DNA from 3 places in the Streptomyces sp. JL2001 genome. Region 3 is predicted to be linked to each of the others. Evidence: riboswitches for the same ligand, from Rfam matches in the RefSeq annotation. Region 3 holds a riboswitch; each other region holds the start of a gene.
The links. Region 3 has a riboswitch for cobalamin ahead of ACE1OA_RS26865 (cobalamin biosynthesis protein). Riboswitches for the same ligand answer to the same signal wherever they lie in the genome.

Region 1 (7,808 bases), 3.3 Mb from region 3:
TGAAGGCGGCGATCCACTCGGCCGCGACGCCCTGCGCCTTGGACTTGACCGGGATGGCCAGGTCCGAGCCGCCGAGGAAGACCGGGAGGTTCTTGCCGGACGGACCGGGGGTCACGAAGGTCTCCAGCTTGTCCTTCAGACCGCCGACCTTGTCGTTCTCGGGAGTGGCGGCGGTGCCACCCTCCCAGGCCGCCGAGAAGATCATCGCGGACTTGCCCTGGCCGAAGACGACGGGACGGTCGGACTCGTCCTTCGTCTTGTCGCCGTGCATGTACTTGTCGACGATGTTCTTGTACTCGGTGAGGCCCTTGATGGACTCCGGCGAGGACAGGTTCGCCTTCCAGGTCTCGCCGTCCTGCTTGGCGATCGAGCCGCCCTGCTCGTAGACGAAGGACATGGCCGCGTACCAGTCCGGCGACGGCTGGTACCAGGCGCTGAACTTGTCGCCCTTCTTCGCCTGGATGGCGTCGAGGGCGGCGGTCAGCTCGGCCCAGGTCTTCGGGGCCGCCTTGACGCCCGCCTCGGCGGCGACGTCCTTGCGCCAGGTGCCCACGCGGCCACCGGCGTAGTAGGGGACACCGTAGGTCTTGCCGTTGTAGGTGACCGACTCCTTGAGGGCGTCCAGCCACTGGCCCGAGTTGTCGAACTTCGAGGCCTCGACCGGGGCGAAGGCGCCCTTGGCCATGTAGCTGATCATCTCGGAGTTGCCCATCTCGACAACGTCCGGGGCCTTGTCCGTGGCGAGCACCGCGTCGAGCTTGGTGTTCTTGTCCGGCCAGCCGTAGTACTCGTGCTTGATCTTGATGCCGGGGTGCTTCTTGGTCACCGCGTCGTCGGCCGCCTTGACCAGCTCAGGCCAGTTGTTCTGGGCGTCGACCGTCAGCCAGACGGTGAGCTCCTTGACCTCGCCGCCGGCCTTGTCCCCACCCTTGTCGGCTCCGCCACACGCGGCAATGCCGACCATCATGCCCGCGACACCGATCGCCGCAATGAGCTTGCGCTTCACGCCACCCTCCTCAGGGATGCCTGCAACCCCTGCCCACCGCGCGAAGACATACGTCGAGTAGTGCTCGTGGGGCTGGGAGCTGGTCTTTAATGGTTTAGACCAGTACCCGGAGCTTGGCCTAGACCTTTAGGGGTGTCAAGGGTGTATAAGAAGGGCAGTCGGGTCCGTTATCGGACCGACACCTGAGGGAGGGCGACGACCCGTGACCGGTCCGTGCCACCATGTGAGCCGCTATAGACGGAGGAGCCGGTGACGGCAGCAACACAGGAGTCGGGAAGGCAGGCCATGGCCACGGACGCGGGCAACAGCGAGACAGAGGGCGGCGCCGCCACCCGCACCGCGCGCGTGCCCAAGTACTACCGACTGAAGCGGCACTTGCTCGACATGACGGAGACCCTGCCGCCCGGCACACCGGTCCCGCCCGAGCGCACCCTCGCCGCGGAGTTCGACACCTCGCGCACGACGGTGCGGCAGGCACTGCAGGAACTGGTCGTCGAGGGCCGCCTGGAGCGGATCCAGGGCAAGGGCACGTTCGTCGCCAAGCCCAAGGTCTCGCAGGCCCTGCAGCTGACCTCGTACACCGAGGACATGCGGGCACAGGGCCTGGAGCCCACCTCGCAGCTGCTCGACATCGGGTACGTGACGGCCGACGACACGCTGGCCGGCCTGCTCGACATCGCCGCCGGCGGGCGGGTGCTGCGGATCGAGCGGCTGCGCCTCGCCAGCGGGGAGCCGATGGCGATCGAGACCACCCACCTCTCGGCCAAGCGCTTTCCCGCGCTGCGGCGTTCGCTGGTGAAGTACACCTCGCTCTACACGGCGCTCGCCGAGGTCTACGACGTCCACCTCGCCGAGGCCGAGGAGACCATCGAGACCTCGCTCGCCACCCCGCGCGAGGCCGGCCTGCTCGGCACCGACGTGGGTCTGCCCATGCTGATGCTGTCCCGCCACTCGCTGGACGCGCAGGGCGAGCCGGTCGAGTGGGTGCGCTCGGTGTACCGCGGCGACCGGTACAAGTTCGTCGCCCGGCTGCAGCGCCCCAACGGCTGACCGCCCCGCGGACGACTCCCGGCCGTCCGGCCGAAAGACTGAAAAGATTCCGCCACTTCGGCGTGAACCGGTGCCCCGATACATCCGTGAGGTGTGTCGGGGCACTGGCGTGTCTCCGTGCGACGTCCATCGAGATTCGTCCGTTATCCGGACGGGGGTTCCATGGAGCGGACCGGTCCCCTAGATTTCACGCGCATTACCCGCGTGATCAACGGTGTTCAGCGAGGGGACGGAGTCGCCATATGTCAGAAGTGACGCAAGACAAACAACCGGTCGTGACACCGGTACGCGTGATCGTGGCGCTCTGTCTGGTCGCGCCCTTCGTGGCGATGCTCTGGGTGAGCTCGTACGCGAAGGTCGATCCGACCTTCATCGGCATCCCGTTCTTCTACTGGTACCAGATGGCCTGGGTCGTCGTCTCCACCGTGCTGACGATGGTCGCGTACAAGCTGTGGCAGCGTGACCAGCGCGCCCGCAAGGGAGGTGCGTCGCGATGAAGGACGGCGTGAACGGCGTCGCTCTGGGCGTCTTCATCTTCTTCTTCCTGGCCGTCACGGTCATGGGCTTCCTGGCCTCGCGCTGGCGCAGGGCCGAGAACGAGCACAGCCTGGACGAATGGGGTCTCGGCGGCCGTTCGTTCGGTACCTGGGTGACCTGGTTCCTGCTGGGCGGCGACCTCTACACCGCGTACACCTTCGTCGCCGTCCCGGCGGCCATCTACGCGGCCGGCGCGGCGGGCTTCTTCGCCGTCCCGTACACGATTCTCGTCTACCCCCTGATCTTCACCTTCCTGCCGCGGTTGTGGTCGGTGTCCCACAAGCACGGATACGTGACCACCTCGGACTTCGTCCGCGGCCGGTTCGGCTCCAAGAGCCTGTCGCTGGCGGTCGCCGTCACCGGCATCCTCGCCACCATGCCGTACATCGCGCTCCAGCTCGTCGGCATCCAGGCCGTCCTGGACGTGATGGGCGTGGGCGGCGGCGAGACCACGCACTGGTTCGTCAAGGACCTGCCGCTGCTCATCGCCTTCGGTGTCCTGGCGGCGTACACGTACTCCTCCGGACTGCGCGCGCCGGCGCTCATCGCCTTCGTCAAGGACACGCTGATCTACCTCGTCATCGCGGTGGCGATCATCTACATCCCGATCAAGCTGGGCGGCTTCGACGAGATCTTCGCCAAGGCCGGCGAGGCGTACGCCACGATCAACCCCGCCACCGACAAGCCGCGCGGCGCGCTGGTGCCGGGCGAGATGGGCCAGTGGGGTTACGCGACGCTCGCGCTCGGTTCGGCGCTGGCGCTCTTCATGTACCCGCACTCGATCACGGCGACGCTGTCCTCGCGCAGCCGTGACGTGATCCGCCGCAACACGACGATCCTGCCGCTCTACTCGCTGATGCTGGGCCTGCTCGCGCTGCTCGGCTTCATGGCGATCGCGGCGGGCGTGAAGGTGACCAACGGTCAGCTGGCCATCCCGCAGCTCTTCGAGAACATGTTCCCCGATTGGTTCGCGGGCGTGGCCTTCGCCGCCATCGGCATCGGCGCGCTGGTCCCGGCGGCGATCATGTCGATCGCCGCGGCCAACCTCTTCACCCGCAACATCTACAAGGACTTCCTGAAGCCGGACGCCACGCCGGAGCAGGAGACCAAGGTGTCCAAGCTGGTGTCGCTGCTGGTCAAGGTCGGCGCGCTGGTCTTCGTCCTCACCATGGACAAGACGGTCGCGATCAACTTCCAGCTGCTCGGCGGCATCTGGATCCTGCAGACGCTGCCGGCCCTGGTCGGCGGCCTGTTCACCCGTTGGTTCCACCGCTGGGCGCTGCTGGCCGGCTGGGCCGTCGGCATGGTCTACGGCACGGCGGCGGCGTACGGCGTGGCCAGCCCGACGCAGAAGCACTTCGGCGGCTCGTCCGCCGAGATCCCGGGCATCGGCGAGATCGGCTACATCGGCCTCACCGCCTTCGTGATCAACCTGGTGGTGACCGTCGTCCTGACGTTCGTCCTGAAGGCCGTCAAGGCGCCCGAGGGCGTGGACGAGACGTCCCCGTCGGACTACACGGCGGACGCCGGCGACGCGGGCGTGCAGACCGAGCTGCCGAAGGTGGGCGCGGGCCACTGACCCCGCCCGCAAGGTGACGAAGGCCGCCGCGCTTCCACAGGGAAGGCGCGGCGGCCTTCGCCGTGGTCACGAAAGGATGTGCGGATGAGAACCGGACCCCGCCTCTCCCTGCTCGTCCTGCTCCCCCTCGTGCTCGCCGTCACCGGCTGCGGCACCGAGGTTCCGGGCGGACCGGCACCCGACCGCGCGGAACTGGAGGCGCGAGCCCACGCCGCGCAGACCCGTGTCGAGCACGTGTACGTCACCGAGGCCGAGGGGTTCCGGCCGGCCCTCCAGTCGGCCGGTGTCATCGGCGACGACGGCTTCCAGCTCACCTACGTCGGGCCCGCCGGCGAGCAGCTGACCCTCTCCGCGGAGCGGCGCCCCTTCACCGAGCGGGACTGCGCCGCCCCGCCGGCCGGCGACACCTGTGTGAAGGAGGGCGGCGGCTGGTACCGGCACTCCGCCGACCGGCACGCGTACCTGCGCAACGAGAACGGCCTGCGCGTCGAGCTGGCCGCCCCGCTGTCCGTGGGGAGGGACCTGCTGCGGGGCGCCGCCGCCGAGGCGCACCGCGCCGACGACGCCGAACTGGACGCGGTCCTGCCGCGGCGGACGAGCGGGAGCGGACCGGTCGAGCGCGGCGACCTGCCACCGGTCGGCGACGGAGCCCCCGACAACGGAGTGGGCGCGAGCGGCTGAGCGGGGCACACTGCCTGGATGGACTTCACCATCAGGGCGGTACGGCCCGAGGAGTACGACGCCCTCGGCGAGGTCACCGCGCGGGCCTTCCTCGACGACGGGCACCTCGACTTCGGCGAGGACGACGCCTACCTGCGCCTGCTGCGGGACGTGGCCCGGCGGGCCGCGGAAGCGGAGGTGCTGGTGGCGGTGGACCGCGCCGGCACGGTGCTCGGCGGCGTGACCTTCGTCGCCGGCGGGGAGTGGGCCGACATCGCGCGCGAGGGCGAGGCCGAGTTCCGGATGCTCGCCGTGGCGAAGGGAGCCCGCGGCCGGGGCGTCGGCGAGGCCCTCGTCCGGGTCTGCACGGAGCGGGCGCGCAGGACACCTGGATGCCGGCGGCTGGTGCTCTCCACCCAGTCGCGCATGTCCGCGGCGCACCGGATCTACGAGCGGGCGGGCTTCGTCCGTACCCCTGACCGGGACTGGAGCCCGCTGGCCGACATGGACCCCCTGCACACCTACGCGTTGGAGCTCTGAGCACGGAACGACACAACATGTGGGGGGTGTCTCCAGGGGCGCCCCCCACATGTATGCTCATGCTCGCTGTCGCCGCAGGGGAATCCGGTGCAAGTCCGGAACTGTCCCGCAACGGTGTGCTTATGGCGTTTTCATCCGCCAGGTGAGTCCGAAGACCTGCCGACAGTGCGCCCGGTCCGTCCGTTCCGGGTGTCACAGACGTCCGGGCCTCGCGGAGTGGGCCGGTGGCGCGGCGCACCCTGCGTACGGGTGCCCGGCTGCCCGCTTCCCCCGCCGGCCCCGAGCCGAGCGAGGGAGAGCCCCCACGTGACCATCGCGCCCGCCGATCCGGCCGCAGCGATCGAGAGCGACGGACCCGGGACCGTGCTGCTGCGGATCCTGACCGACCTCACCGCCGATCTCCCCGACACCGACCCCGGCAAGGTCGCCGCCGCCGCGCTGCGCGGCCGGAGCGCCGGCTCGGACGAGGCGGAACTGCGCGAGCTGGCCACCGAGGCGGCCGCCGGCCTGATCGCCGAGGACCCCGCGTACTCCCGGCTCGCCGCCCGGCTCCTGACGATCACCATCGCCGACGAGGCGGCCGGCCAGGGCGCGGTGAGCTTCTCGGCCTCCGTCGCCGTCGGCCACCGCGAGGGTCTGATCGCCGACCGCACGGCCGCGTTCGTCCGGCTGCACGGCGCGGCGCTCGACGCGACCGTGGACCCGGCCGGCGACGACCGCTTCGGCTACTTCGGCCTGCGCACCCTGTACTCGCGCTACCTGCTGCGCCACCCGATCACCCGCAAGGTCGTCGAGACGCCCCAGCACTTCATGCTGCGCGTGGCCGCCGGGCTCGCCGAGGACAACTCGACGCGCGCGCTGGACGAGGTCACCGCGCTCTACGGCCTGATGAGCCGGCTCGACTACCTGCCCTCCTCCCCCACGCTCTTCAACTCCGGCACCCGCCACCCGCAGATGTCGTCCTGCTACCTGCTCGACTCGCCGCTGGACGAGCTGGACTCCATCTACGACCGGTACCACCAGGTCGCGCGGCTCTCGAAGCACGCGGGCGGCATCGGCCTGTCGTACTCCCGCATCCGCGCCCGCGGTTCGCTGATCCGCGGCACCAACGGGCACTCCAACGGCATCGTGCCGTTCCTGAAGACGCTGGACGCCTCCGTCGCGGCCGTGAACCAGGGCGGCCGGCGCAAGGGCGCCGCCGCGGTCTACCTGGAGACCTGGCACGCGGACATCGAGGAGTTCCTGGAACTGCGCGACAACACCGGCGAGGACGCCCGGCGTACGCACAACCTGAACCTGGCGCACTGGATCCCGGACGAGTTCATGCGCCGGGTCAACGCCGACGCCCCGTGGTCGCTGTTCTCCCCGGCGGACGTGCCCGAGCTGGTCGACCTGTGGGGCGAGGAGTTCGACGCCGCCTACCGCGCCGCCGAGGCGAAGGGCCTGGCCCGCAAGACCATGCCGGCCCGTGACCTGTACGGCCGGATGATGCGGACGCTCGCCCAGACCGGCAACGGCTGGATGACCTTCAAGGACGCCTCGAACCGCACGGCCAACCAGACGGCGGAGCCGGGCCACACGGTCCACTCCTCCAACCTCTGCACGGAGATCCTGGAGGTCACGGACGACGGCGAGACCGCGGTCTGCAACCTGGGCTCGGTCAACCTCGGCGCGTTCGTGGACCTGGCGACCGGCGACATCGACTGGGAGCGGCTCGACGCGACGGTCCGCACGGCCGTCACCTTCCTCGACCGCGTCGTGGACATCAACTTCTACCCCACCGAGCAGGCCGGCCGGTCCAACGCCCGGTGGCGTCCGGTGGGCCTGGGCGCGATGGGCCTCCAGGACGTCTTCTTCCGGCTGAAGCTGCCGTTCGACTCCCCCGAGGCGAGGGCGCTCTCCACCCGGATCGCCGAGCGCATCATGCTCGCCGCCTACGAGGCCTCCGCCGACCTCGCCGAGCGCAACGGCCCGCTGCCCGCCTGGGAGAAGACCCGCGCCGCCCGCGGTGTCCTGCACCCCGACCACTACGGCGTGGAGTTCACCTGGCCGGAGCGCTGGGCCGCGCTGCGCGAGCGGATCGCCGCCGTCGGCATGCGCAACTCGCTGCTCCTCGCCATCGCGCCGACCGCGACGATCGCCTCGATCGCCGGTGTGTACGAGTGCATCGAGCCGCAGGTCTCCAACCTCTTCAAGCGCGAGACGCTGTCCGGCGAGTTCCTCCAGGTCAACTCGTACCTCGTCGACGAGCTGAAGAAGCTCGGCGTCTGGGACGCGCAGACCCGGGAGGCGCTGCGCGAGTCCAACGGCTCGGTGGCCGGCTTCACCTGGGTCCCGGCCGAGGTGCGCGAGCTGTACCGCACGGCCTGGGAGATCCCGCAGCGCGGTCTGATCGACATGGCGGCGGCCCGGACGCCGTACCTCGACCAGTCCCAG
Region 2 (7,808 bases), 2.0 Mb from region 3:
CCCTCGCCCGGGTCGTTGACCAGGAAGGGGTAGACGAGCGGCAGGTCGCCGAGGGCCGCGTCCGGGCCGCAGGCCGCGGACAGGCCCGCGTTCTTGCCCGGCAGCCATTCCAGGTTGCCGTGCTTGCCCAGGTGGACCATGGCGTCGGCCCCGAAACCGCCGTCCTCGGCGCGGGCCGCGATCCAGCGGTAGGCGGCCAGGTAGTGGTGTGAGGGGGGCAGATCGGGGTCGTGGTAGATCGCGATCGGGTTCTCGCCGAAGCCGCGCGGCGGCTGGATGACGACCAGCAGGTTCCCGCGGCGCAGCGCGGCGAGCACGATGTCGCCGTCGGGGTTGCGGGAGCGGTCGAGGAACATCTCGCCGGGCGCCGGGCCCCAGTGCTCCTCGACGGAGGCGCGGAGTTCGGCGGGCAGCGTCGCGTACCAGCGCTTGTAGTCGGCGGCCGGGATGCGGACGGGGTTGCGGGCGAGCTGCTCCTCGGTGAGCCAGTCCTGGTCGTGGCCGCCGGCCTCGATCAGGGCGTAGATCAGCTCGTCGCCGTCGCCGGAGACCAGGCCGGGGACGTCCTCGACGGGGCCGAAGTCGTAGCCCTCCGCACGGAGCCGGCGCAGCAGCGCCACGGCGGAGGCGGGGGTGTCCAGACCGACCGCGTTGCCGATGCGGGAGTGCTTGGTCGGGTAGGCGGAGAGGACGAGCGCCAGCTTCTTCTCGGCGTTCGGGATGTGCCGCAGGCGGGCGTGGCGGACGGCGATCCCGGCGACGCGGGCGGCGCGCTCGGCGTCGGCGACGTAGGACGGCAGCCCGTCCTCGTCGATCTCCTTGAAGGAGAAGGGGACGGTGATGAGCCGGCCGTCGAACTCGGGGACGGCGACCTGGCTCGCCGCGTCGAGCGGCGACAGGCCCTCGTCGTTCTCCTCCCACGCGGCGCGCGAGCCGGTGAGGCACAGCGCCTGGAGGATCGGCACGTCGAGAGCGGCGAGCGCGCCCGCGTCCCAGGCCTCCTCGTCGCCGCCGGCCTGGGCCTCGGCGGGCCTGGTGCCGCCGGCCGCGAGGACGGTGGTGACGATCGCGTCGGCGTCACGGAGACGGTCGAGCAGCTCGGGCTCGGGGGCGCGCAGGGAGGCCACGAACAACGGGCGGGCCTGGGCGCCGGCGTCCTCCAGCGCCTCGCACAACGCGGCGACGAAGCCGGTGTTGCCGCTCATGTGGTGGGCGCGGTAGTAGAGCACGGCGACGGTCGGGCCGTCGGTGGTGCGGGGGGTGCGCTCCAGCGGGCCCCAGGTCGGCGCGGCGGCCGGGGCCTCGAAGCCGTGCCCGGTGAGCAGCACGGTGTCGGAGAGGAAGCGGGCCAGCTGCTCCAGGTTGTCCGGACCGCCGTGCGCGAGGTAGGCGTGCGCCTCGGTGGCGACGCCGATGGGGACCGTGGAGGCCTCCATGAGCTGGGCGTCGGGGGCCTGTTCGCCGGAGAGCACGACCACCGGCCGCGGCTGGTCGTCGGCGAGCAGCGCGTCGAGGCCCTCCTCCCAGGCCCGCAGGCCGCCGAGGAGGCGGACCAGGACGAGGTCGGCGCCGTCCAGGAGACCGGGCAGGTCGGCAGCGGGAAGCCGGGCGGGGTTGGCGAAGCGGTACTCGACCGGTCCCCCGGCCGCGCGGGCGCTGAGCAGGTCGGTGTCGGAGTGCGACAGCAACAGAATTCGCATGCGAGCGCAGGCCTTCCTCGGGGTTTCCGCGCCCCGGGTGGTCGTGTGGACGGCGGGAGTTCCTGACTCACCGGCCCCGTCTCGGGGGCCGGCTCACAGTGGCGGGACCGCGCCGGATTCTCACCGGGCTTCCTCCCCGGGGTCCTGGGACCCCATGCCGTCTGCATAGTAGATCCTGGCCGCCCCGCGCAGGGATGGCGCCCGGAACGACGTGGGTATGCTCGCCGCCATGCCGCCCACCCCACCCACAACGCCCAACCGGGGCGAACCGTTCATACGGGACCGTGGCGACGCCTGCCCGGGGGCCCTGCGCCTGCACCCCGCCGATGACGGCCGCCTGGCCCGACTCCGCCTGCCCGCAGGCATTCTGACGGCATATCAGGCGCAAGTCCTGGCCGAAGCGGCCCGGACGCTGGGCGACGGGCGGATCAGTGTCACGTCGCGCGGGAACGTCGAGCTGCGGGGCCTCGGCGAAGGCTGCGGGACGGAGCTGGCGGAGCTGCTTTCGGACGCCGGCCTGCTGCCCTCCGCGGCGCACGAACGCATCCGGAACATCGTCGCCTCGCCCCTGGCCGGAGCGGACGGAATCGGCTGCGGAGACGTGCAGTTGTGGGCGCGCGAGCTCGACGGGCTGCTGTGCGGGGAGACGTGGACGACGGCGCTTTCCGGCCGATTCCTCTTCGCTCTCGACGACGGCCGCGGAGACGTGGCCGGCCTGGGCGCGGATGTGACCTTGTTCTCAGCGGGGCCCGCCACGGGATCCCCGGCGGACGACGGGACGGCTCCCCCGGCGGACGACGTCCTCGTGCGGGTGGGACGCCGGACCTTCCGCATCGCGCGGGCCGACGCGGCCCGTGCGGCGCTCGCCGCGGCGGACGCCTTCCTCGTCGCCGCGCGGGCGGCGGGCACGGGTGCCTGGCGCGTGAAGGAACTCCCCGAGGGGGTCGAGCCCGACCTCGCGGACGCCCTGCGCCGCGCGGGCGTCCCGGCGCGGCCCGCGGACGCCGTCCGGACACCGGGACGGGCCGCCGCCGCACCTCCGCACACCCCCACCGGACCTCTGGCCACGCAGACCGGACCCGTCGGCACCGGCCGCCCCGCCTTCGCCGGCCCGCTGCCCGGAGTCTTCGGGCATCCGGTCTCCGGCGACCACGCCGTCTCCGTCGCCCTGCACCTGGGACGTCTGACCGCCGCGCAGTTGAGGGCACTCGCTCCCGAACCGGCCCCCGCCGGAGGCGCCGTCGGCGAGTTGCGGCTCACTCCCTGGCGCGGAGCCGTGGTGACCGGGTTCGCCGACCGGGCCGCCGCCGAGGCCCGACTCGCCTCGCTCGCCGAGGCCGGTCTGCTCACGCGGGCGGACTCGCCCTGGCTCGGCGTCGGCGCGTGCACCGGCCGTCCCGGGTGCGCGAAGTCCCTCGCCGACGTCCGCGCGGACGCGACCCCGGGCCGGGGCGGCGGCGGACTCCCCGTCCAGTTCTCCGGGTGCGAGCGGCGCTGCGGGCACCCGCACGGCACGACCGGCGGCGCCCTCCCGCGCACCTGGGTGGACGTCGTCGCCACCGCCGACGGCCACTACCTGGTGGACGGGCGCCCCACCCCTCGTACAGACCTCCCCGACGCCGTCGCTGCGGCACGCGGCCCGTCCACACCCACGAGATGAGCGAGAGCAACAGGATGTTCGACTACGAGAAGGACGGGGCGGAGATCTACCGCCAGTCCTTTGCCACGATCCGTGCCGAGGCGGATCTCGCGGGTCTGCCCGCCGACGTCAGCCAGGTCGCGGTGCGGATGATCCACGCCTGCGGCATGGTCGACCTCGTCCGGGACCTCGCGTACTCGCCGCAGGTCGTCTCGCGTGCCCGCGCCGCCCTGCGCGCCGGCGCGCCGATCCTCTGCGACGCGCAGATGGTCGCGAGCGGGGTCACCCGCAAGCGCCTGCCCGCCGGCAACGACGTGGTCTGCACCCTCTCCGACCCCTCGGTGCCCGCACTCGCGGCCGAACTGGGCACGACCCGCAGCGCGGCGGCCATGGAGCTGTGGCGCGACCGCCTCGAAGGCTCGGTCGTCGCCATCGGCAACGCGCCCACCGCCCTCTTCCGGCTCCTGGAGATGGTGGAGAAGGGCGCGGGCCGGCCCGCGGCGGTGCTCGGCATACCCGTCGGCTTCATCGGCGCCGCCGAGTCGAAGGACGCGCTGGCCGCCCAGGACCTCGGCCTCGACTACCTCGTCGTACGGGGCCGGCGCGGCGGCAGCGCGATGACCGCGGCCGCCGTCAACGCGATCGCGACCGAGGAGGAGATCCAGGCATGAGCGGCAAGCTGTACGGCGTGGGCCTCGGCCCCGGCGACCCGAACCTGATGACGCTGCGCGCCGCGCAGGCCATCGCCGAGGCGGACGTGGTCGCGTACCACTCGGCCCGCCACGGCCGCTCCATCGCCCGGTCGATCGCGGCGGAGCACATCCGCGAGGACCACATCGAGGAGCGGCTGATGTACCCGCTCACGGTGGAGACCACGGACCATCCCGGCGGCTACCGGGGCGCGCTGGACGACTTCTACGAGGAGGCGTCGGCGCTGCTCGCCGCGCACCTCGACGCGGGCCGCACGGTCGCCGTCCTCGCCGAGGGCGACCCCCTCTTCTACGGCTCGTACCAGCACATGCACAAGCGCCTCGCGCACCGCTACGAGACCGAGGTGATCCCCGGCGTGACCTCGGTCAGCGCGGCGGCGGCGCGGCTCGGCGAGCCGCTGTGCGAGGCCGAGGAGGTCCTGACGATCATCCCCGGCACGCTGCCGGAGGACGAGCTGACGGCCCGCCTCGCGGCCACGGACTCGGCGGTCGTGATGAAGCTGGGCCGGACCTTCCCGACCGTACGCCGGGCCCTGGAGCGGGCCGGCCGCATCGACGACGCGCGGTACGTGGAGCGCGCGACGATGGCGGGCGAGCGGACGGGCGCCCTGGCGGACATCGACCCGGACTCCGTCCCGTACTTCTCGGTGGCCGTGCTGCCCTCGCGGATCGACGCGGTGGCACCCGAGTCCCGGGAGCGGGGCGAGGTCGTCGTGGTCGGCACCGGCCCGGCGGGCGCGCCGTGGCTGACGCCGGAGTCGCGCGGCGCGCTGGTCAACGCCGACGACCTCGTCGGCTACACGACCTACCTGGACCGGGTCCCGGTCCTGCGGGCCGACCAGCGGCGCCACGGCTCCGACAACAAGGTCGAGTCCGAGCGCGCCGAGTTCGCCCTCGACCTGGCCCGGCGCGGCCGGCGCGTCGCGGTCGTCTCGGGCGGCGACCCGGGTGTCTTCGCCATGGCGACAGCCGTCCTGGAGGTCGCCTCGGAGCCCCGGTACGCGGACGTGCCCGTGCGGGTCCTGCCCGGGGTGACCGCGGCGAACGCGGCGGCAGCGGCGGCGGGCGCCCCGCTCGGCCACGACTACGCGACGATCTCGCTCTCCGACCGCCTCAAGCCCTGGGACGTGATCGCGGAGCGGCTGCGCGCGGCGGCCTCCGCCGACCTGGTGCTGGCGCTGTACAACCCGGGCTCCCGTTCCCGCACGCACCAGGTGGCGGCGGCCCGCGAGCTGCTGCTCGACCTGCGCTCCCCCGAGACGCCGGTGGTCGTGGCGCGTGACGTGGGCGGCCCGGAGCAGTCGGTCCGGGTGGTCACGCTGAAGACGCTGGAGCCGTCGGAGGTCGACATGCGCACGCTGCTGCTGATCGGCTCGTCGCAGACGCGCGCGGTGGACCGCGGTGACGGCCGGACGATCGCCTGGACCCCGCGCCGCTACCCGGAGCCGGCGCAGGGCTGAGGCGCCCGCGCGCCGGACGGCCGAGGCGCGGCGGCCGGCCCGCCTCCCGGGGCTCCCGGGCCTACGCCGGCCCGGTCCGGCCGAGCACCCAGGCGGCGGCCTCCTCGGGGGTCGCCGCCGTCGGGACGCCGTGCGGGACCGGGGGGCGGCGGACGATCACGACGGGGATCCCCGCCTCGCGGGCCGCGGTCAGCTTCGGCGCCGTCGCGGCGCCGCCGCTGTCCTTCGTCACCAGGACGTCGACGTGGTGGCGGCGCAGCAGCTCCCGTTCCCCGTCGAGGGTGAACGGGCCCCGGTCCAGCAGCAGCTCCGCGCGGGCCGGCATCGGGGCGTCGGGGGCGTCCACCGAGCGGACCAGGAACCACTGGGGGCAGGCGGCGAAGGCCGCCAGGCCCAGGCGTCCCGTCGTCAGGAACACCCGCTCGCCGAGACCGGCCAGCCGGGAGGCCGCGTCGTCGAGCGACGCGGCCTCGTACCAGTCGTCGCCCGCCACCGGGACCCAGCCGGGCCGGCGGAGCGCCAGCAGGGGAACATGGGCGGAGGCGGCCGCACCGGCCGCGTTGAAGCTGATGTGCTCCGCGAAGGGATGGGTGGCGTCGATGACCGCGTCCACACGGTGCTCGGCCAGCCACGTCGCCAGCCCCTCCGTGCCGCCGAACCCGCCGACCCGAACCTCGCCCACCGGCATCCGGGGACGGGCGACCCGGCCGGCCAGGGAGCTGGTGACGCGGACGCCCGGGTGGAGCGCCTCGGCCAGGACCCGCCCCTCGGTGGTCCCTCCGAGTATCAGTATGTGCATGGGAGTCCATCCATGAGCTCAGGCGGCGGGCGCGACGCCCAACTCAAGCACACGGGTCTGCGCCCGGGCTGGACGACCGGCGCCTGCGCGACGGCGGCGACCACGGCCGCGTACACGGCGCTGCTGACCGGCGAATTCCCGGACCCGGTCACCATCACGCTGCCGCGCGGCGGGCGCCCGGCCTTCGCCCTGGCGGCGGAGGAGCGCACGGCGGGACGGGCCATGGCGGCGGTCGTCAAGGACGCGGGCGACGACCCGGACGTGACGCACGGCGCGCTGGTCCGCTCGACGGTACGGCTCCTGCCGCCCGGCTCCGGCGTCGTCTTCCGGGCCGGCCCGGGCGTCGGGACGGTGACCCTGCCCGGCCTGCCCCTGGAGGTCGGCGAGCCGGCGATCAACCCCGTGCCGCGCCGCATGATGACCGAGCATGTCGCCGAGGTCGCCGCCCTGCACGGCGCCCCGGGCGACGTCGAGATCACGGTCTCCGTCGACCACGGCGAGGAGATCGCCCGCTCGACCTGGAACCCGCGGATCGGCATCCTCGGCGGCCTGTCCATCCTCGGCACGACCGGCATCGTCGTCCCGTACTCCTGCTCGGCGTGGATCGACTCCATCCGCCGCGGTGTGGACGTGGCCCGCGCGGCCGGGCTGCGCCACGTGGCCGGCTGCACCGGCTCCACCTCGGAGAAGACCGTCGCCACGCTCCACGAACTGCCGGAGATCGCCCTGCTCGACATGGGCGACTTCGCGGGCGCCGTGCTCAAGTACATCCGCCGCCACCCGGTCGACCGCCTCACGATCTGCGGCGGCTTCGCCAAGCTCTCCAAGCTGGCGGCGGGCCATCTGGACCTGCACTCGGCCCGCTCGCAGGTCGACAAGCCGTTCCTCGCGGAGCTGGCCCGTTCGGGCGGCGCGTCCGAAGCCCTGGCCGCGGAGATCTCCACGGCGAACACGGGCCTCGCGGCGCTGCGCCTGTGCGAGGCGGCCGGGGTCCCGCTCGGCGACCTGGTGGCCACGACGGCCCGCGACGAGGCCCTCGCGGTGCTGCGCGGCGCCCCGGTCGCGGTGGACGTCGTCTGCATCGACCGCGCGGGCACGGTGGTGGGCCGGTCCGGCACCAGAGGGCCCGGCCGGGACTGACCCACCGGCGGACCGGCGCACGGACGACCGGCGCACGGGCGGGACCGGCCCAGGGGAGGCGTGCCCGGGCGGGGCGCTCAGCCGACCGGGTAGCCGATCTCCGCGATCTCACCGGCCAGGCCGGGCAGCGTCACGTCCGCGTTGAGCGCCGCGACCACCTCGTCCGTCAGCGGGCGCAGGGCCAGGACGTGGCGGACCGCCTCCAGGTCGACCCGGACCTCGTAGTACTCCTCCGCCCAGTCGCGGTACGCCTCCGCCGACCGGTCCACCAGCAGCTCGAACAGATCGTCCGCGCCGTCGGCCGGGTCGTCCGCCTCGGTGGGGAAGTCGACCTCGCCCGCCCGCCAGGCCGTGTCACCG
Region 3 (7,808 bases):
CGGCCTGCACGGTCGCCGACAGGTGCAGCTTCGTCAACGTGCCCCGGGGGCGCACGGCGCCGGTCGTCCTGCCGTGCTCGGTACGGGCGCGGGAGCGGCGCCCGGCCGCACCCTCGCCGAGCCCGGGCACGCTGAGCATCTTCGTCCGGAAGGGCTCGGCCGCCTTGACGGCGGCCCGCTCGCCCGCGCCGGACCCGCCCGGCGCGGGAGCGGACGCCGGACCCTCGTCCGACCCGGTGCTCTCCGGGGCCGCCTCCGGCCCCTCGCCTTGCGGCGGTACGCCCCCGCCCCCGCCTCCGCCGGGGCCGCCGTCGCCCGGGCCCGGATCCGGGTCGTCGTCGTCCGTGTCCGTGTCCGTGTCCCGGAACCGGTCCAGCGTCTCGTCGAGCTTGTCCTCGTCGAGGCCGGGCGCGTCGAAGGGATTGCGCCGCCTGCGGTGCGGGAGCGCGAGCAGGGCCGCCTGCCGCACGTCCTCGGCGGTGACGTCCGTCCGTCCGTCCCACGCGGCCAGCGCCGTGGCGGTGCGGGCCATCACGATGTCCGCGCGCATGCCGTCGACCTCGAACGCGGCGCAGGTCGCGGCGATCCGGAGCAGTGCGGTGTCGCCGAGGACCACGGCCGGCAGCAGCGCCCGGGCCGCGACGATCCGGTCCCGCAGCGCGCGCTCCTCGTCGGCCCAGCGCGTCGCGAAGGCGGCCGGATCGTCGTCGTACGCCAGTCGGCGCCGCACGACCTCGACCCGCTGCTCGGGCTCGCGGGACGCGGCGACCTCGACGGTCAGCCCGAAACGGTCCAGCAACTGCGGCCGCAGCTCGCCCTCTTCGGGGTTCATGGTCCCGACCAGCAGGAAGCGGGCCGCGTGCCGCACCGAGACTCCCTCGCGCTCGACGTACGAGGAGCCCATGGCGGCGGCGTCGAGCAGCAGGTCGATCAGGTGGTCGTGGAGGAGGTTGACCTCGTCCACGTAGAGGATCCCACGGTGCGCGTCGGCGAGGAGCCCGGGCTCGAACGCCTTCACGCCCTCGGCCAGGGCCCGTTCGATGTCGAGGGCGCCGACCAGCCGGTCCTCGGAGGCGCCGACCGGCAGTTCCACCATGCGCGCGGCGCGGGCGGCGGCCGCGGCGGCCTCGTGCGGCCCGTCCGGGCAGGCCGGATCGGGCGTGGCCGGGTCGCAGCTGAACCGGCAGCCCGCCACCACCGGAACCTCCGGAAGCAGGTCCGCGAGCGCGCGGACGGCCGTGCTCTTGGCGGTGCCCTTCTCGCCGCGGACGAGGACACCGCCCACCGCCGGGCTGACGGCGTTCAGCAGCAGCGCCAGCCGCAGGTCGTCCATGCCGACGACGGCGGTGAACGGGTACCGGGTGCTCATCGGTCGATCCTTCCTTCGGGTTCGCTGTGGGTGTCCCGGGGCGCACGCGCCTCGCGCGCGAGCGGGCGGCGCGTGCCGACGGGGGTGCGCGCGTGGGCGCCGGCGGATGCGCGGATGGTGCCGGTCCGGGTGCCGGCGGCGCTCACGGGGCGCCCGGCGGGATGAACGGCAGCCCGGCCGGCGGACCGCTCTCGATCAGCCGCAGCAGCGCGTCCGTGTCCGCGTGCTCCTCGATCAGGTCGCCCAGCCGGTCCAGCTGCTCCTCGCGCAGCGCGCCGAACGACGTGTCGGGCGCCGGGACGAACCGCCGCCCGGCCGCCGCCGCCACCTCGCGCAGGAACGCCCGGCGGAAGCCGTCGCTCTCCAGCGAGCCGTGCCAGTGCGTCCCCCAGACGGCGCCGACCCGGCAGCCGTCCAGGAACGGCTCCCCGCCCAGCACCTCGGCGACGCCGTGGTGGATCTCGTAGCCCTCCACGCGCTCGCCGAGCGCCTCGCCGACCGGCCGGGCCAGCGTCTTGTCGACCGCGAACCGGACCCGGACCGGCAGCAGCCCGAGCCCGTCCACGGCCCCGGCCTTGGACTCGACCTCGTCCTCGATCCGGATCCCGAGCGCCTGGAAACCACCGCAGACGCCGAGGACCGGGCGGCCCTCCGCGGCCCGGCGCGCGAGCGCGTCGGCGAGGCCGCGCTCGCGGAGCCAGGCGAGTGCCTTCACCGTCCCTCGGGTGCCCGGCACGATCACCAGGTCCGCGTCGACGAGCTCCTCGGCGCGGTCCACGAAGCGCACCACCACGCCCGGCTCGGCCGCCAGCGCGTCCACGTCCGTGAAGTTGGACATCAGCGGCACCGCGCAGACCGCGACCCGCAGGACGTCCTCGCCGACCGGCGGCGCCACGACCGACTCGCGGACCGCGCCGCGCATCGAGACCCGCAGTCCGTCCTCCTCGTCGATGCCGAGGCCGTGGGCGTACGGCAGGACGCCGAAGGTCCGCCGGCCGGTCAGCCCGTGCAGCATGTCGAGCCCGGGCTCCAGCAGCGTCACGTCGCCGCGGAACTTGTTCACCAGATAGCCCGCGATCAGCTCCTGGTCCTCCGGCGCGAGCAGGGCCGTCGTCCCGAAGAACTGGGCGAACACCCCGCCCCGGTCGATGTCGCCGACCACGAGCACCGGCAGCCGTGCGGCCCGCGCGATGCCCATGTTCACGATGTCCGTGCGCCGCAGGTTGATCTCGGCCGGACTGCCCGCCCCCTCGCAGATCACGGCGTCATACGTGCCCCGCAACTCCTCCAGGCACGCCATGACCGGCTCGAAGAGCTCCCGCTGCCGGCCTCCGTGGTAGCCGCGCGCGCTCAGCTCGCCCACCGGCCGGCCCATCAGCACGACCTGGCTGGAGCGGTCGCTGCCCGGCTTCAGCAGCACCGGGTTCATCAGCGCGGTCGGCTCCACCCGGGCCGCCTGCGCCTGCATGGCCTGGGCCCGGCCGATCTCCGCGCCCTCGCGGGTCACGAAGGAGTTCAGGGACATGTTCTGGCCCTTGAACGGGGCCACCTTCACCCCCTGGCGGACCAGCCAGCGGCAGATGCCGGCCGTGACGACGCTCTTCCCCGCGTCGGACGTGGTCCCGGCGACCAGCAGTCCGCCCCTCATATCCGCCTCCGCTTGATCGCACCCATGATCAGCCGGCCGCCCACACAGGCCGCCAGCGTCAGTCCCGTCACGCGCCGCGACAGCCGCACGGCCCGCTCGATGTCCGCGACCTCCACGTCCCGTCCCGCCCCGTTCAGCACCGGCCGGTGCTCTACCCGCCCGCCGTACGAGAGCGTCCCGCCGAGCCGTACGCCGAGGGCGCCGGCGAACGAGGCCTCCACCGGGCCCGCGTTGGGGCTCGGGTGCCGGCCGGCGTCGGCCTTCCAGGCGCGGGCGGCGCCCCGCGGGTCGCCGCCGGCCACCGTGGCGAGCACGGCGGTCAGCCGGGCGCCCGGCCAGCCCGCCAGGTCGTCGAGCCGGGCCGAGGCCCAGCCGAAGCGCCGGTGGCGCGGGGACTTGTGGCCGACCATCGCGTCGAGCGTGTTCACCGCACGGAAGCCGATCAGCCCCGGCACCCCGGCGACGGCGCCCCAGACGAGCGCCCCCACGACCGCGTCGGAGGTGTTCTCGGCGACCGACTCGACGACGGCGCGGGCCATCGCGGGGCCGTCGAGGGACTGCGGGTCGCGCCCGCACAGATGGGGCAGCCGCTCGCGGGCCACGTCCAGGTCCCCGGCGGCGAGCGCCCCGCCGACGGCACGGGCCTCCCGGCCCAGGGTGGTGCCGCCGACGACGGCCCACACGGCGGCGGCGGTCAGGGCGACGGAGGCGGCTCGCCGGTCCCGTACGGCCCGTGCGGCCAGCGCGCCGGCCGCGGTCGCGCCACCGGCGCAGACGGCGGTGTGCAGGGCGCCCCACCCGCGGTGGTCGTGCCAGAGAAGCCGTTCGACGGCGCCCGCGGCCCGTCCGAACGCGGCGACCGGATGGCCGCGGCGGGGGTCGCCGACGAGCAGGTCCGCCGCCAGACCGGCGGCGGCGCCGTACGCGAATACACCTGTGGCTGCACTGCGGCCGGGCATGGCGCTGTGTCCTCACTCAGGGTCCGCGCCCTGGCTCGACGTGACCGGCGGGGAGAGTTCCTGACTCCCGGGGAGGCTCTCCCCGGTCACAGTGGCGGGACCGCGCCGGAATCGCACCGGGCTTCCTCTTCTGCCGCCGTAATGGCCCCGGAAGTCCACCACGCTGTGCGAACACCCGTCAACTCACCCTTGACCTGCGGCGGGACAGTGTGCGAAGCCCCACAGCACGACGGCCGGGCGGGCCGCACCCGAGGGTGCGGCCCGCCCGGCCGGTGGGGTCGTCCCGCGTCAGACGACGATCAGATAGATCCCGTACGCGACGGCCGCCGCGCACAGGGCGAAGCAGGCGTACGCGCCGGTACGCGCGAGGGTGGCGGAGCCTCCCTGGGCCGCGGCCTGCTCCTGCTTGGAGAGGCCGACGATGCCGAGGGTGAACAGGCCCACGAGGGCGACGGTCGCCACGAGGCTGACTCCGAAGACGGAGCCGAGAGCTGCCCAGTCGATCTTCATGCGTGCGTGTCCCTTGGTTCCTTAGACCGCCGCGGCCGGGGCCGCGGGGGCTGCCGGGTCCGTGGGGGCCGGCGAGGGGATGGTGGTCTTCAGGTCCTCGTCCGCGACGGCGGCGACGGTCCCGGCGGGCGGCGGGCTGACCGCCGCGATCGCGGTGGTCACGACGCCCGCGGGCTCGGCGTCGAGGTCGTCCGCGGTGACGTTGTGGTGGTCGACCGGCTTGCGGCGCGACAGGGCCCAGATGACACCGGAACCGGCGACCAGCAGGACCGCGACGGCGACGATGCCCCAGGTGCCCTGCTTGGTGAGGAACTCGGCGCCGGCGCCGACCAGACCCGCGGCGGGCAGGGTCAGACCCCAGGCGACGAACATCCGGGTCGCGGTCGACCAGCGGACGACGCCGCCCTTGCGGCCGAGGCCCGCGCCCATCACGGCGCCGGAGCAGGACTGGGTGGTGGAGAGGGAGAAGCCGAGGTGCGAGGAGGCCAGGATGACCGTGGCCGCGCTCGTCTGGGCCGCGAAGCCCTGCGGCGGGCGCAGGTCGGTCAGGCCCTTGCCCATCGTGCGGATGATGCGCCAGCCGCCGAGGTAGGTGCCCATCGCGATGGCCAGACCGGCGGAGACGATGACCCACATCGGAGGGTTGGAGCCGGGGGCGAGGACGCCACCGGTGACCAGGGCGAGGGTGATGACACCCATCGTCTTCTGGGCGTCGTTGGTGCCGTGGGCGAGGGAGACCAGACCGGCGGAGGCGATCTGTCCGGCCCGGTAGCCCTTGGCCGTGGACTTCTCGTCCGTCTTGGCGCCGATCCGGTAGGTGAGCCGGGTGGCCACCGTCGCGGCGAGGCCGGCGACGATCGGCGCGGCGATCGCGGGGAGCAGGACCTTGGTGACGATGGTGCCGCCGTTGACCGCCGACCAGCCGGCGGACATGACCGCCGCACCGATGAGGCCGCCGAAGAGGGCGTGGGAGGAGCTCGACGGGAGCCCGAGCAGCCAGGTCAGCAGATTCCAGAGGATGGCGCCGACGAGCGCCGCGAAGATCACTTCGGTACGAATGCCCTGTTCGTTGATGATCCCGCCGGAGATCGTCTTGGCGACCTCCACGGAGAGGAACGCACCGACCAGGTTGAGCGCGGCGGACATGGCCACCGCCGTCTTGGGCTTGAGGGCACCGGTCGAGATGGTCGTCGCCATCGCGTTGGCGGTGTCGTGGAAACCGTTCGTGAAATCGAACACGAGAGCTGTCACGACCACAATGGCGAGCAGCAGCGTGATGTGTTCCATTTACCCAGGCAATCGTTTGACGTCAGTGGCTCGACGAACGTAAGCAACCTGGGTGAACGGAAGGTGAACTGGGCCGGGCGGTGTGGTGTCCCGAATCGGGGTCCGGTCATTCCGCTTAGCGCTCCGGGCGTCGATCCGTCCACGATGTGGTCCCCGTGCAACCCCGGGTAAGCCGTGCCGTAGCGGGGCAGAACCGACTTCTGTTGACTGCCGCCCCGCCAGTCCCTCTCGTCCCACGGGCAAGATCACCCGGCCGGGGGACCCCCGTGGGGTGACCCACGTCACTCCGTCGAGTGCGCGGAGGTGGCGCGGGGGAGACGCCGGGGGCCACCGGGGCGACCGGCGGACCGCCCGAAGGGCCGCGGTCCGGTGGCACCCCGTCCGCACCCTGCCGACACTGGGAACGTGCGCCCGGCTACAGCGACGGCAGCGGCCGTCACCACTCTGATCGGTGTCGGCGCGGCCGTGATCGCGGCCGGCCGGTACGCCAGCGACGTCGCCCTCCGGGCGCCGTCCGGACGACCGCTGCCCGGCGACCCACGGCTCACCGTGCACGCCACGGAAACGGGCCGGGTCACCCTCACCCGGAGCCTCGCCTCCCTGCGACCCGGCACCTACGGCCTGGACGGCCCCGACGTGCACGCGGTCGTCGGACCCGTCCTGGACCGGGTCCCGCACGCCGCCGACACCGTCGTCCGCCGTCTCGAACGGGTCGAGTACGGCACCCTCGAACCGGGCACCCGCGTCCGCCTCACCCCCGTGCTGCACACCGGCACCCCGCTGTCGGCCCTCGGCGTCGAGTACGAGGACGTCGAGATCCCCGGCGAACTCGGCCCCCTGCCCGGCTGGCTCGTCCCCGGCCCCCGGCCCACCTGGGTCGTCGCGCTGCACGGCATCGGCACCACCCGGCTGCAGCCCGTCAACCTCGTCCCCTTCCTCAGCCGCCGCCAGATCCCCGTCCTCATCCCCGCCTACCGCGGCGACGAGGGCGCGCCGCCGTCCCCGGACGGCCTGAGCCACCTCGGCGAGTCCGAGTGGCGCGACGCCGACGCCGCCGTCCGCTACGCCGTGCGCCGAGGGGCCCGGCACGTCGTCCTGTACGGCTGGGGGACCGGCGCGACCATGGCCCTGCACGTCGCGGCCGACTCCGGTGTCCGGGACGCGGTCCGCGGTCTCGTCCTGGACTCCCCGGTGCTCGACCGGGAGGCCACCCTGCGCGCCCTCGTCGCGGCCCGCCACGTCCCGGCCCCGCTGCTGCCGCTGGCCGTCCGCGCCGCGACGACCCGGGCCGCGCTGGACGGCGCCCGGCTCCAGGACGCCGCCGATCCGGCCGCCCTGCGGATCCCGACCCTGGTCTTCCACGGCCCGGACGACACGCTCGCGCCCTGGGAGCCGTCCCTCCGGCTGGCCGCCCGCCGCCCGGAACTCGTCACCCTGCAGACGGTCCGGCGGGCCCCGCACGCCTCGATGTGGAACGCCGACCCGGTCCGCTACGAGGAAGCGCTGCGCCGCTTCCTGACCCCTCTGCTGTAGGCGCCCCCGCGGGTGCCCCGGTACGCCGCGCCGGCCCGCCGCACGCTCCCGTCCCGGGCGGTTCGTCCGCCCTCCTTCCGGAGGCGGTCCCGGGCCCGGTTCCGGGCCGTTCCCGGCGTCTGTCGACGGCGATCCGGATTCCGATTGGGCTTTCGGGCCGTCAGCGGGAAGACTGCCCCCGTGACGTCTCGACAGCCTGATGAGCATTTGGCGCGCAACTCCAGACTCCGACTCGTCCGTCCGCGGGCACTCGCGACCGCCCGACGGGCCGTGACGACCCGTCGTACGCGGCCGGCGCCGCGTCCGCCGGAGGGCACTCCGCCCCGCGCGGAACTGGCCCGCCAGGCACGGATCGTCCTGGCCGACGCCGTACGGATCGCCCGCTGGGCCGCCGTCGACCGCGCGGCCGAGCTCGGTCCCTCGGCCGCTCCCGACGCGGCCTCCGCCCAGGAACGGGCCGCCGCGGCGCTGAACCTGACCCCCGGCCAGATCCGGGCCGGCT

Region 1: another riboswitch for cobalamin. It lies ahead of ACE1OA_RS11925 (ribonucleoside-diphosphate reductase subunit alpha); the one in region 3 lies ahead of ACE1OA_RS26865 (cobalamin biosynthesis protein).
Region 2: another riboswitch for cobalamin. It lies ahead of cobN (cobaltochelatase subunit CobN); the one in region 3 lies ahead of ACE1OA_RS26865 (cobalamin biosynthesis protein).

The regions. Positions count from the first base shown of each region.
Region 1 is NZ_CP169421.1:2,740,018-2,747,825, forward strand. Features, by position in the region: gene ACE1OA_RS11895 (extracellular solute-binding protein) at 1-1,006, opposite strand, end outside; gene ACE1OA_RS11900 (GntR family transcriptional regulator) at 1,292-2,056, shown strand; gene ACE1OA_RS11905 (DUF3311 domain-containing protein) at 2,299-2,553, shown strand; gene mctP (monocarboxylate uptake permease MctP) at 2,550-4,172, shown strand; gene ACE1OA_RS11915 (hypothetical protein) at 4,257-4,853, shown strand; gene ACE1OA_RS11920 (GNAT family N-acetyltransferase) at 4,872-5,372, shown strand; cobalamin riboswitch at 5,426-5,550, shown strand; gene ACE1OA_RS11925 (ribonucleoside-diphosphate reductase subunit alpha) at 5,679-7,808, shown strand, end outside.
Region 2 is NZ_CP169421.1:4,066,654-4,074,461, reverse strand. Features, by position in the region: gene cobN (cobaltochelatase subunit CobN) at 1-1,700, opposite strand, end outside; cobalamin riboswitch at 1,738-1,874, opposite strand; gene ACE1OA_RS18120 (cobalamin biosynthesis protein CobG) at 1,918-3,360, shown strand; gene ACE1OA_RS18115 (precorrin-8X methylmutase) at 3,375-4,010, shown strand; gene ACE1OA_RS18110 (precorrin-2 C(20)-methyltransferase) at 4,007-5,509, shown strand; gene ACE1OA_RS18105 (cobalt-precorrin-6A reductase) at 5,571-6,308, opposite strand; gene ACE1OA_RS18100 (cobalt-precorrin-5B (C(1))-methyltransferase) at 6,321-7,448, shown strand; gene ACE1OA_RS18095 (hypothetical protein) at 7,526-7,808, opposite strand, start outside.
Region 3 is NZ_CP169421.1:6,018,601-6,026,408, forward strand. Features, by position in the region: gene ACE1OA_RS26855 (putative cobaltochelatase) at 1-1,369, opposite strand, end outside; gene ACE1OA_RS26860 (cobyric acid synthase) at 1,512-3,017, opposite strand; gene ACE1OA_RS26865 (cobalamin biosynthesis protein) at 3,014-3,976, opposite strand; cobalamin riboswitch at 4,010-4,143, opposite strand; gene ACE1OA_RS26870 (hypothetical protein) at 4,265-4,486, opposite strand; gene ACE1OA_RS26875 (inorganic phosphate transporter) at 4,508-5,773, opposite strand; gene ACE1OA_RS26880 (alpha/beta hydrolase) at 6,179-7,306, shown strand; gene ACE1OA_RS26885 (hypothetical protein) at 7,487-7,808, shown strand, end outside.